Regions from separate parts of the Erwinia wuhanensis genome, predicted to be linked through region 2. Evidence: predicted binding sites of a transcription regulator. Region 2 holds the regulator's gene; each other region holds the start of a gene.
The links. Region 2 encodes Fur, which represses iron uptake genes when iron is present. Its sites were predicted from a motif close to ATAATAATGAGAACNACTATCAA; they were not measured.
Positions count from the first base shown of each region.

Region 1 (4,252 bases), on a different contig from region 2:
ACGGGACGTTTGCCCACGATAAAGGCGCAGCTTTTTTCGCCCAGCAGGCTGTCCTCCATTGAGACCAGCGCAACGTGCAGAATGGCCTCGTGGCGTAACAGCAGGTTTTCGATCTCTTCAGCGGCAATTTTCTCGCCGCCGCGATTGATCTGATCTTTTTCGCGGCCCTGCACGCAGATATAGCCGTCCGGCGTAATGGAGACCAGGTCGCCGGAACAATAGAAGCCGTTGGCGTCAAAGGCCTGCGCGTTGTGCTCCGGGCTGCGGTAATAGCCGCGGAAGGTGTACGGGCCGCGCGTCATCAGCCGTCCGGTTTCGCCCTGCGGCAGCGGATTGCCCTGCTCGTCCGCGACCCAGACCTCATCGTCCGGGCTCATCGGCGTGCCCTGCGTCGAGAAGATGTGCCACTCGTCGTCGGTCAGCTGCGTATAGTTGACCAGCCCTTCCGCCATGCCGAAGACCTGTTGCAGCCGGCAGCCAATTTCTGCCGGAATGCGTGCCGCCAGCGCTTCGCTTAAGCGCGCGCCGCCAACCTGCAACAGCTGGAGCGAGCCAAGCGCCCGATTGCTGCCCCACTCCTGAATCGCCTGTAGCCAGAGGCTGACCGCTGGCGGCACCAGCGCCGTCGCCGTAATCTGGTGTTTTTCAATCAGCGGGAAACAAAGGTTGGCGCTCGGATCGCCTGCCAGCACCACCAGGCCGCCGCCATAAAACACGCCGAAGGCGCCCGGCGAACTGAGCGGATAGTTGTGCGCGGCGGGCAAAGCGCAGAGATAGCGGGTTTTTTCGTTAAAGCAACAGACTTCCACGCTGCGGCGGATGCTGTAGTAGTAGTCGTTATGGGTACGCGGGATCAGCTTGGGCGTGCCGGTACTGCCGCCGGAAAGCTGGAAAAACGCGACTTCGTCAGCGGCGGAAGGCGCAGCGACAAACTCGCCTTGCGCCTCGTCAATTAAGGCCGCAAGCGAGGTATCGTCCTCACGAGCGTTGCGCAGCACCACCTCACGCAGCGACGGATAGCGCTGGCGCAGCGGTTGCAGATAGTCGTCGGTGGCGAACAGCGCGTGCTGACGATCGGCGATCAGCAAAGCAGGCTCAATCTGGCTGGCGTAGGCGTCCAGCTCCTGGCGCTGATGGCTGAACAGCGCGTTGACCGGCGCCACGCCGAGCTTCAGCAGTGCAAACAGCACGATATAGAATTCGGCCACGTTGCCCAGCTGCACCAGCGCGGTATCGCCGCACTTCAGGCCGCGACGCTGTAAGGCCGCCGCCAGACGGGTGCTGGCGCTCTCCAGCTGCCGGTAGCTGTATGCGCGGTCGCCGTCGATCAGCGCCGTTTCCGTGCTGTCGGCATGGCGAGTCAAAATATCCGTTAGCGGCAGATCCAGCCAGTAGCCTTTTTCACGGTAGCGGGCCGCAAAATCGTCGGGCCAGCGGGAATAGGAAATCGTCATAAAATAGCCTTATTGCAGTCCAAATACGTGCAGCATGGTGCTGAGCTTGACGCCGGTTTCGCGCCATTCCGATTCCGGCGAAGAGGCCGGAACGATGCCCGCGCCGGCGAACAGGCGAATGTTTTTTCCGGCCAGCGTGCCGCAGCGAATGGTCACCACCCATTCGCCGTTGCCTTCGTCGTCGCACCAGCCGACGATGCCGCCGAACAGCTCGCGGTTAAACGGCTCCAGCTTTTCAATCCACTCGCAAGCGGCAACGTGCGGATAACCGCTCAGCGCGGGCGTAGGATGCAGCAGGCAGGCGAGCGACAGCGCCGTTTCCTCAGCCGCTGCGGCTTTGCCTTCAATCGCGGTAGCAAGGTGCCACAGCGTCGAAGTAGTGATCAGCTCCGGCTTGTCCGGCACCGCCAGAGAGCGGCTGCGCGGTTTCAGCACGTCGTACATGGCGTTGGTCACCAGGCGGTGCTCGTAGCGATCTTTTTGCGAGTACATCAGCTTTTCGCCTACCGCAAGATCGCGCGCTTTGTCGCTGCGATCGCGTCTGGCCGAGCCCGCCAGCGGCAGCGAAGTGTAGGTTTCGCCCGACTTACGCAGCAGCAGCTCCGGGCTGGCGCCCAGCAGCGTGCTGCCGTCGGCCAGCGGAACATGGAAGTGATAGCTGCCAGGGTTGAGCGCAATCAGGCGATCCATTAACGCCGTAGCCTGCACCGGCTCGGCGGTAGTGATATCGATCAGACGCGAGAGCACCACTTTATCCAGGCCAGGCTGGGCGGTCGCTTCCGCTGCTTTCGCCACCATCTCCATAAATTCAGCCTGTTCAGGAATGTTCTGGCGCGCGGTAATTACTGGCTCTACGGCAGATCTCGCCTGCTGCGCCGACTCTGGCTGCTGCTGGCGGGAGAATGCCTCATGACGCTCAGGAATAAATAGCGCGGAAGGCTGGCGCGTATCAAAGGGGATGGCGCCAACCATCACCGGGCGCATAATCCCTTTGGCCCTGGCTGCGGCAAAGGCGCTGCGTACCTGCTGCTGGAAAGCGCCCTGCAGGTTGTCGCCGTCGGCGGCGGGACAGGTAATTTCGGCAAAGCGACCAGTGGTGATAAAGCTTTTCCACGACGATGCGAAGAAAAAGCTCTCAGATGAGAGAGAAACTGATGGTTTAACTGCATCAGCGCAAAGCGTCTCCATAACGGCCTCCAGCCACAACGATAAAAAGTATAATAATGATTATCATTTGCATTATTACCGCGTAACTTTAAGTAAATTCTTTGTGATGTCAAGCAACGTTTCGCAGTTTAAAACAGTGCAAAACACCACGCCGCGACCGGGCGCAACGTTTGCGCCGTTATTAGCATCATTTGGCAGCATTACCTGCCGCCAGGGCAGGTAAGGAAGGACTAAAACCCGATGTTATTCAGTTACGCTTTCTCCCGGCGAAGCGGGCGCGGGCTGGCGATAGCGTCGGAGCGAACCGAAGGCGGCGGCCAGCACCAGGCTGACGATGGCCAGCCCCAGGCCGCTGCTGCTGGCGGCGGTGGCGGGCAGCATCACCGTGGTCATCGCGCCCAGCAGCAGCGCGCCCAGCGAGTCACCCATCACGTTTTGTGCCGTCCACAGGCCGTTGATACGGCCCAGCATCGCGTCCGGCGTCAGCGTCTGGATCAGCGTGTATTGCAGCAGCGCGCTCAGGGCGCTCAGGTAGCCGAACAGCATCAGACAGAGCGCGCCCGCCTCCCAGTAAGGCATCAGGCCGCACAGCCCTACCGCGACGAAAGCGGCGACGGCGGTGAAAAGCATCACCTTGCCCGGACGCGGATGCTGTGCCAGATTGCCGCTGGTCAGCGCCCCTGCGGCCGCGCCGAGCGGTACGGCAGCATAGAGAAAGCCGATCTGCTGCGCGCTCAGCTCCCAGCGAATGGCCAGCGCCGGATAAAGCACGCGTACCGCCGTCGCCATGGTCAGCAGCGCGCCCACCAGCGCCACGCCGCCGATCAGACGATGGCCGAGCAGAAAGGTAAAGCCTTCCGCCAGCGACCGTAGCGGCCTGGCGTGCGACTGCGGCGGCGGCGGCAACGACGGCAGACGCAGCAGCGGGATCAGCGTAATAAAGGTGCCCGCCGCCGCCAGCGCGAAGTTCCAGAATACGCCGCCCGCTGCGAGCAGCACGCCGCCCACCATCGGCGAGATCACCGCGCCCAGTCTGACCGTGAGCATGGTGATCGCCCCGGCCTGCATCAGGTTTTCACGGCCCACCAGCGCGGGCGTGGCGGCAAGCAGCGCCGTCACGCCGATGGCGCCGAAAAAGCCGTCCCAGATGCCCAGCAGGTAGATGGCGGTCAGCGACGGGGACGGCATGGCGGCATTGACGCACAGGCCGATAAAGCCCAGCCCGCAGGTCGATCGCGCGAACAGGATCAGCCGCCGACGCTCGTGGCGATCCGCCAGCACGCCGCCCAGCATCAAACCGGTAAACAGGGCCGCGCCGGTCAGCGTGACCGCCAGGCTTACCTGCCAGGCAGAACCGGTCAGCTGCTGGATCTGCACCGGCACGCCGACGCCAAGTAGGCCCAGCGCCAGGATAGAGATAAAGCGGGCGATAAACACCGCCCGAAAATCAGGGTGCGTCTTCAGCAGGCTGAGGCTGAGCATAAAGGTCTGTTTTTTCATTGTGTTGCCCGATCCAGCAGTTGGTTAAGGCGTGGGCCGATATGGGTAAACGCCTCTGCCGAAATAATATCCACATGCGCGCATTCCACCGGGAAGGTTTGCAGCGCGTCGAGCCATGGCGCCCACGCGGT
Region 1 covers NZ_JAUJUH010000005.1:116,885-121,136, forward strand. The annotation lists gene QZH36_RS13435 ((2,3-dihydroxybenzoyl)adenylate synthase) at 1-1,454, opposite strand, end outside; gene QZH36_RS13440 (isochorismate synthase) at 1,464-2,642, opposite strand; gene entS (enterobactin transporter EntS) at 2,865-4,121, opposite strand; gene QZH36_RS13450 (enterobactin synthase subunit F) at 4,118-4,252, opposite strand, start outside.
Region 1: the regulator Fur is predicted to act here: its motif matches at 2,672-2,694, upstream of QZH36_RS13440 (isochorismate synthase).

Region 2 (4,252 bases):
GACGGGGAATAAGCGCTTTTCCGCTAACGGCAAAAAATTTAACTAGCGGATGAGGAAAGAGATGAAAAAAGTGAGATTAACACTGGTGGCGACAGCGCTGATGATGGCGATGGCCAGCGGCAGCGCCGTTGCGGATCAACGCGTCGTCGATCAAATCAGCCAGTTTGGCGTAAAGTATACCGTTAACGATAACCATGCCGCGCTGCACGACGTTGATTGTGCCGCGCTGGGGGCCGACTGGGCCTCCTGCAATCGGGCAACGATTACCTTAACTAACCCCGGCGAAGCGCTAACCAGTAAAGACTGGGTTATCTGGCTGCCCAATATTCGTCAGACGCTGCGGGTGGACAACGACCAGTTCCGCATGGTGCACGTGGTAGGCGATCTGACGCGGCTGGAGCCAACCGAAAAATTCAAGGGTTTCGCCGCCGGTGAATCGGTGGATATTCCCATTGTTAACGAATACTGGCAGCTGTTTATCACGGACGTGATGCCGCGCTGGTACGTTACTTCTGAAAACGCCCAGCCTAAAATCATTGCCAGCACCGATACGGAAGATCTGACCTCGTTTGTCTCGCCAATGGATAACTACTGGAAGCGGACGGCCGACGATCGCAACGTGTTGATGACGCCTGTCAGCCGCTTTGAAAAAAACAGTGATACGGCGCAGCTCGCTGGCGAAGCGCTGCGCGGACAGATCCTGCCGACGCCGCTGCATACTACCCTTCATGCAGAAGATGCCGATTTAAGCCGGGGCGTGCAATTCGAGCTGACCGGGCTTAACGCCGATTCTGCAGAAGCGGTAAGGGATCGTTTTGCGCTGCTGAGTCTGGCAGAAAATGGGCAGGGCTACGTGATTAAAAGCAGGCTTGCACCCGCCGCTTTCACGGGCAACGAGGCGGTTTCCGGCGCCTACAGGCTGAGCGTCCGCGCGCAGGAAGCGCAGGTAGAAGGTTTTGACGAGGCGGGCATCTACTACGGCATGATGTCCATCCTGTCGCTGCTGCCGGCCAGCGGCGAACAAAAGATCGCTACCCTGGACGTCACCGATGCGCCCCGCATGGCCTATCGCGGTATTTTTCTCGATATCGGCCGTAACTTCCACAGCAAAGAGGCGGTGCTGCGCCTGCTGGATCAGATGGCGGCGGTTAAACTCAATAAATTCCATTTTCATCTGAGCGATGATGAAGGCTGGCGTATTGAGATCCCCGGCCTGCCGGAGCTGACTGATATTGGTGCCAGACGCTGCCACGATCTGACGGAGCAGCGCTGTCTGCTGCCGCAGCTGGGATCCGGGCCTTTCGCCGACGCGCAGGGCAATGGCTATCTGACCCGCGACGACTACATTGCTATCCTGCGCTATGCCAAAGCGCGCGGCATCGAAGTCATCCCGGAAATCGATATGCCTGCTCATGCCAGGGCGGCGGTGATTTCTATGGAAGCCCGCTACAACCGGCTGATGAAAGAGGGTAAGACCAAAGAGGCAAACGAGTATCGCCTGGTCGATCCAACCGATACTTCGAACACCACCTCCGTACAGTTTTACGATCGCACCAGCTATCTGAATCCCTGCCTGGATTCCTCCATGCGTTTTGTTGATAAGGTGATTAGTGAAATTCAGGCGATGCATCAGGCGGCAGGCGCGCCGTTAACCACCTGGCACTTTGGCGGCGACGAGGCGAAAAACATCCGCCTGGGCGTTGGCTATACCGATGCGGCCAGTCCCGAAGCAGGCAAGGGCAGGGTCGATTTGAGCAAGGAAGATAAACCCTGGGCGAAATCGCAGGTTTGTCAGGCGTTGGTGAAATCGGGCAAGGTCGCGGATATGGATCATCTGCCCAGCTACTTTGGCAAAAAGGTCAGCGAGCGGGTAAACGCGCACGGTATTGAAAAGATGCAGGCGTGGCAGGATGGCCTGAAGGATGCGAAGAGCGCTAAAGACTTTGCGACCAGGCGCATCGGCGTTAATTTCTGGGACACGCTTTTCTGGGGCGGCTTTGACACCGTTAACGACTGGGCTAACAAAGGCTACGAAGTCACCGTCTCCAACCCGGACTATCTCTATATGGATTTCCCTTATGAGGTCAATCCGCTGGAAAGAGGCTATTACTGGGGCACCCGCTTCAACGACGAGCGCAAAATGTTCAGCTTCGCGCCGGACAATATGCCGCAGAATGCAGAGACATCGGTGGATCGCGACGGTAACTTCTTTGATGCTAAATCCGATAAGCCCTGGCCGGGCGTGTATGGGATTTCAGCCCAGCTCTGGAGCGAAACCGTACGTACCGACGAGCAGATGGAATGGATGATTTTCCCACGCGCGCTGGCCGTGGCGGAGCGCGGCTGGCATCGTGCTGCCTGGGAGCAGACTTACCAGGCCGGACGTGAGTATAAAGGCGGCCAAACGCGGCATGTCGATCGGGCGGCGTTGAATAAGGACTGGCAGCGTTATGCAAACCTGCTGGGCCAGCGCGAGCTGCCGAAAATGGATAAAGCCGGGATCCACTATCGTCTGCCGCAGCCGGGCGCACGTCTTGTCGCGGGCAAGCTGGCAGCCAATATCGCCCTGCCGGGCGTGGCTATTGACTACTCGCTGGACGGTGGCAACAGCTGGCAGCGCTATCATGACAGCGCCCGTCCGTCGGTTTCCGGCGAGGTGTTGATCCGCGCCGTCAGTAGCGACGGCAAGCGCTTCAGCCGCGTGGAAAGCCTGAAATAGGCGGGGCGCAGGCAAAAAAAAAACCGGCGAGCGATCGCCGGTTTTTTATTGAAATCGATTACTTATCGTGCAGCGTGTCGTCTTCACGGCAGTCGCCGGTGGCGCAGTGGCCGTAAAGATAGAGGCTGTGGTTGCTGAGTTTGATACCGTGCTTCGTCGCAATATCACGCTGGCGGGATTCAATAGACTCGTCGCTGAATTCGATTACTTTGCCGCAGTCCAGGCAGATCAGGTGATCGTGATGCTGCTGCTGGGTCAGTTCAAACACGGACTTGCCGCCTTCGAAGTTATGACGGGTCACGATCCCCGCATCGTCAAACTGGTTCAGAACGCGGTAAACCGTCGCCAGGCCAATCTCTTCGCCCATGTCGATCAGGCGTTTATACAAATCTTCCGCACTGACGTGATGGCACTCTGGTTCCTGAAGCACTTCCAGAATTTTCAGTCGAGGAAGCGTGACTTTCAGGCCGGCCTTCTTTAATGCGGTGTTATTGTCAGTCATGCGGATATTGTCCTGTTACTTTGCTGGTCACTAAGTGGCTGAGAAGCCGTGAGCATCGGTCGACGCAAAAGCTGAGCGTCTCATTATAGAACCGATGCCTTGAAGAAACCACAGCGGAGATGCAAAACCATCAGGGGATGTAAGGATAAGAAGTCGTTACGTCCGGAAAAGCAAGCACCCATTTACGCTGGGTTGTCAGTTCGCTCTGCCTGGTTTTCGGCGCCGCAGAAGCGGAGGCGGAGCAGTGCTATTCTACCGTTTTGACGGTAAAAGTTACAAATATGTATCTATCACTTCTATAGGAAAAACCATTGGCCCGCTGTGGATTCGTACAGCGGGCCAATGCTATCACGCTTCGAGAATATCCTGGAGCTGAAGCTCGTCAGAAATCTGTTTGACCCACTTTTCAACGCGTTCGTTGGTCAGCTCCGGCTGGCGATCTTCATCAATGGCCAGGCCAAGGAAATGGGTATCGTCCGCCAGGCCTTTAGAGGCCTCGAAATCATAGCCTTCTGTCGGCCAGTGGCCGACGATCACCGCGCCGTTAGGCTCGATAATGTCGCGAATGGTGCCCATCGCGTCGCAGAAATATTCCGCGTAATCTTCCTGATCGCCGCAGCCAAACAGCGCGACCAGCTTGCCGTTGAAGTCGATCTCTTCCAGCGTAGGGAAGAAATCATCCCAGTCGCACTGCGCTTCACCGTAGTACCAGGTCGGGATGCCCAGCAGCAAAATATCAAAGGCTTCAAGGTCTTCTTTGCTGCTTTTAGCGATATCATGAACTTCAGCCACCTCTTTACCGAGCTGCTTCTGGATCATTTTTGCAATGTTTTCCGTATTGCCCGTATCGCTGCCAAAGAAAATGCCTACGATTGCCATGAGTTTAATAACCTCTTGAAACTTAATGATATGCGGCGGCTAGCCTGAAAATGTTAAGGGCAATAATAGCAGACAGCAACAGGGGGATAAACGGCTAATCCGCCTGCATTTGTCGCTTTGTGCTTTACCGTAGCGCGTGCTTCAGCGCTCAG
Region 2 covers NZ_JAUJUH010000002.1:403,219-407,470, reverse strand. The annotation lists gene QZH36_RS06360 (beta-N-acetylhexosaminidase) at 62-2,719, shown strand; gene fur (ferric iron uptake transcriptional regulator) at 2,778-3,221, opposite strand; gene fldA (flavodoxin FldA) at 3,570-4,100, opposite strand; gene ybfE (LexA regulated protein) at 4,242-4,252, opposite strand, start outside.

Region 3 (4,252 bases), on a different contig from region 2:
GGCGCATCGAGCATCACTATACCGACAACCTGAGCGTGGAGCGGCTGGCGGCTGAGGTGAATATGAGCGTCTCCGCCTTTCATCACAACTTTAAAGCCGTCACCAGCACCTCGCCGTTGCAGTATCTGAAAAGCTATCGACTGCATCAGGCGCGAATGCTGATGCTGCATGAAGGCCTGAAGGCCAGCGCGGCGGCGATGCGGGTCGGCTATGAAAGTGCCTCGCAGTTTTCCCGCGAGTTTAAGCGCTATTTTGGCGTCACGCCGGGGGAAGAGATCGGCAGAATGCGTCAGATGGAATAAGAGGGCCGCCGGGCGACCCTCGGAAGGCGGGGTGCGCTAAGCGACTTTTTTCCGCTTAAAGAACAGCGCGAGGCTGCCAATCAGGCCGATGCAAAGCAGCGCCAGCGGCAGGATCATCAGAATGGACATCACCTGATCCTCATGGCGCTTGATAAAGGGCACCTGGCTTATCGCATAACCCAGCGAGACCAGGATGCCGACCCACAGCAGGCCGCTGAGCCAGTTAAAAAACTGGAAGCGCGTCTGCGTCAGGCCGGAAATGCCCGCCATGGTCGGCAGCAGCGTCCGCACGAAGGCCAGAAAGCGGCCAATCAGCAGCGCCATCAGCCCGTGCCGGTGAAACAGGCTCCAGGCGCGCTGGTGATACTGCGCGGGCAGGTGCATCAGCCAGCCTTTGACCAGGCGGGTATTGCCCAGCCAGCGGCCCTGCAGGTAGCTCAGCCAGCAGCCCAGGCTGGCCGCCAGCGTCAGGATGGCAACGGTAGGAATAAAGCCCATCACGCCCTTGGCGATCATCGCGCCGGCCAGCAGCAGTAAACTGTCGCCGGGCAGAAAGGCGGCGGGCAGCAAACCATTTTCCAGCAGCAGCGTGAGAAACATAATTCCGTAAACGATCCAGATTACATCGGGATTGGCGAGGGCAGCAAAATCCTGATGCCAAAGCGCCTGCACAATCTCATGGAGTACCGCCATTTTTTATCCTGTTTACCGCATCAATAGCACTAGTGTACTCGTAAATGGCCTGTCACAACGTGGTACAGGCCAGAGCTGTTGCCTTTTTGTTTAATTTTTTGACGATCCCGCGACGCGCGCGAAACCGGCGGCCAAATCCGCCAGCAAATCGTCAACATTTTCCAGCCCTATATGCAGCCGGATCAGCGTGCCGCTGAAGTCAACGCCGCCTGCCGGACGGATGGCGGCCAGCTCGTCGGGCTGGTTCGCCAGAATAAGCGATTCAAAACCGCCCCAGGAGTAGGCCATGCTGAAATGTTCAAAGTGGTCAAGGAAATCGGCCAGCTGCCGATCGCTCAGCCGCGCCTTCAGTACAAAGGAGAACAGGCCGCTGCTGCCGGTAAAATCCCGCCGCCAGAACTCGTGGCCCTTGCACTGCGGCAGCGCCGGATGGTTAACCACGGCCACTTCCGGGCGCTCGGCCAGCCAGCGCGCGACCCGCAGCCCGCTTTCTTCGTGCTGGCGCAGACGTACTGCCAGCGTGCGCAGGCCGCGGCTGGCCATATAGGCGGTGTCCGCGTCCACCATTTGCCCCATCAGATAAGAGTTTTCACGCAGCTGCGCCCAGCAGCGTTCGTTGGCGACGGCGGTGCCGATCATCGCGTCGGAATGACCAATCAGATATTTAGTCCCGGCCTGAATGGAAATATCGATACCAAAATCCAGCGCGCGGAACAGAATGCCCGCCGCCCAGGTGTTATCGATCATAATGACCGCTTCCGGCGCTTTGGCCCGCACGGCCGCCACGATGGCTGGAATGTCCTGCACTTCCATCGTAATGGAAGCCGGCGATTCCAGAAAAACGACCCGCGTTTCCGGCTTCACCAGGTCGCCGATTTCCGCGCCGGCGGTATGGCTGTACCAGGTGGTGGTCACGTTCATTTTACTGAGGATTTTGCTACAGAAATCCTGGGTCGGTTCATAGACGGAACCGGCCATCAGCACGTTATCCCCGGCGGAAACAAAAGCGAGAATGGCATTGGCGACCGCCGCCGCACCGCAGGGATAAAGCACGCAGCCCGCGCCGCCCTCCAGCTCGGTCATGGCTTCCTGCAGCGAGAAATGGGTCAGGGTGCCGCGACGACCATAAAACAGTTCGCCTTCCGCTCGCCCGGCCGTGGCGCGTTTCTTCTCGGCCACGCTGTCGAACACCAGCGAGGAGGCGCGCTGAATAACGCTGTTAACGGCACCCTGGGTATAGCGTTTACGGCGGCCGGCGCTGATTAACGCCGTTTCAATATGTTTACTGGTCATCGGTCTGCTCGGTTTAAGGATCTCGCTTAACGTTAACACGGCTGGCGGCGGGGCGAAATTCGTCATCCCGCTACGTGACAAAGTTTCAGGAAAAACCCTGGCGATAAAAAGGAGATGGCGGGAAAAGTGTAAAAAGTATTGCGTTAAGGGTAAATAGTAATGATAACTACTATCAATTCGGGTTCGATTTGGTATGATCCGACCTGTATTTTCGCTATCGGTAACTGACGTTGGAGAGACAGCGTGACGAATGATTTGATGCAGACGGACCTCTCCGTCTGGGGCATGTATCACCATGCGGACATCGTGGTAAAAGTGGTAATGATCGGTCTGCTGCTGGCTTCGGTCGTTACCTGGGCTATCTTCTTCAGCAAGAGCGCGGAGCTCAGCTCGGCGAAACGCCGCCTGAAGCGCGAGCAGCAGGCGCTGGCGGGCGTTCGTTCCCTGCAGGAAGCGAGCGATATCAGCGCCACGTTTAACGCTAACAGCCTGACCACGCAGCTGTTGAAAGAAGCCGAAAACGAACTGGAGCTGTCGCAGCAGTCCGCCGACAACGACGGCATTAAAGAGCGCACCTCGTTCCGTCTGGAGCGCCGCGTCGCCTTCTTCAGCCGCCACGCCGGTCGCGGCAATGGTTTTCTGGCTACTATCGGTGCTATCGCGCCGTTTGTCGGCCTGTTCGGCACCGTTTGGGGCATCATGAACAGCTTTATCGGTATCGCCCAGACGCAGACCACGAACCTTGCGGTAGTTGCGCCCGGCATCGCAGAAGCGCTGCTGGCCACGGCTGTCGGCCTGTTCGCTGCGATTCCGGCCGTAGTGATCTATAACGTCTTTGCCCGTACGATCGCCAGCTATAAAGCCTCGCTGGGCGACGTCGCCGCGCAGATTATGCTGCTGCAAAGCCGCGATCTGGATCTGGCCGCCAGCGCGCCGCAGCATCCAACGCAGAAGCTGCGGGTAGGGTAAGCGTCATGGCCATGCGATTAAATGAAGATCTCGATAGCAACGGCGAAATGCATGAAATCAACGTTACGCCGTTTATCGACGTGATGCTGGTGCTGCTGATTATCTTTATGGTCGCTGCGCCGCTGGCTACCGTTGACGTTCGCGTCAATCTGCCAGCCTCTACCAGCAAGCCTCAGCCGCGCCCGGAAAAACCGGTCTACCTCTCAATCAAAGCGGATAAACAGCTGTTTATCGGCAATGAGGCCGTGACGCAGGAAACGCTGCTGTCGGCGCTGGAAAGCCAGACGCAGGGCAATAAAGACGCCACTATCTTCTTCCAGGCGGATAAATCGGTGGATTACGAAACGCTGATGGGCGTGATGGACAAGCTGCGTCAGGCGGGCTATCTGAAGATTGGGCTGATGGGCATGGAAACCGTCGCGAAATAATCGGCATCAGAAAATAAAAAATCCGTAACGATCGTTGCGGATTTTTTTTGCTTAAAATTTGAGGCAGGCGGCCGCAGCCCTTGCGCCACGGCCGCACCTGCGGCGCTACATTTGCGCCACAGGCTCGCTGGTCTGGCGGGTTTGATACTGCTGCACCAGGCGTTTGATCAGCAGCGTGCCGAGCAGGCCGCAAACGGCAGCGAAGGTCAGCCAGACGCCGGGCATCGCCTTGTCGCCGGTGGCGTGGATCAGATAGCTGGACATCGCTGGCGTAAAGCCGCCGAACAGCGCCGTCGCCAGGCTGTAGGCCAGCGAAAAGCCGGTCGCGCGCACCTCTGCGGGCATCACTTCCGCCAGATAGACCACCATCGCACCGTTATAGCTGGCGTAGAGAAACGACAGCCACAGCTCGGCCTCCAGCAGATGAGAGAAGGTTGGCGAGCCGACCAGCCAGTGCAGCACCGGCCAGGCGGTGGCGATCATCAGTACGGTAAACAGGATCAGCAGCGGACGACGGCCGTAGCGATCGGAGACGGCGCCCATAATCGGCAGCCAGATCAGGTTTGA
Region 3 covers NZ_JAUJUH010000003.1:241,140-245,391, forward strand. The annotation lists gene QZH36_RS08860 (AraC family transcriptional regulator) at 1-302, shown strand, start outside; gene QZH36_RS08865 (DedA family protein) at 339-995, opposite strand; gene metC (cystathionine beta-lyase) at 1,086-2,288, opposite strand; gene exbB (tol-pal system-associated acyl-CoA thioesterase) at 2,532-3,257, shown strand; gene exbD (TonB system transport protein ExbD) at 3,263-3,685, shown strand; gene QZH36_RS08885 (MFS transporter) at 3,791-4,252, opposite strand, start outside.
Region 3: the regulator Fur is predicted to act here: its motif matches at 2,442-2,464, upstream of exbB (tol-pal system-associated acyl-CoA thioesterase).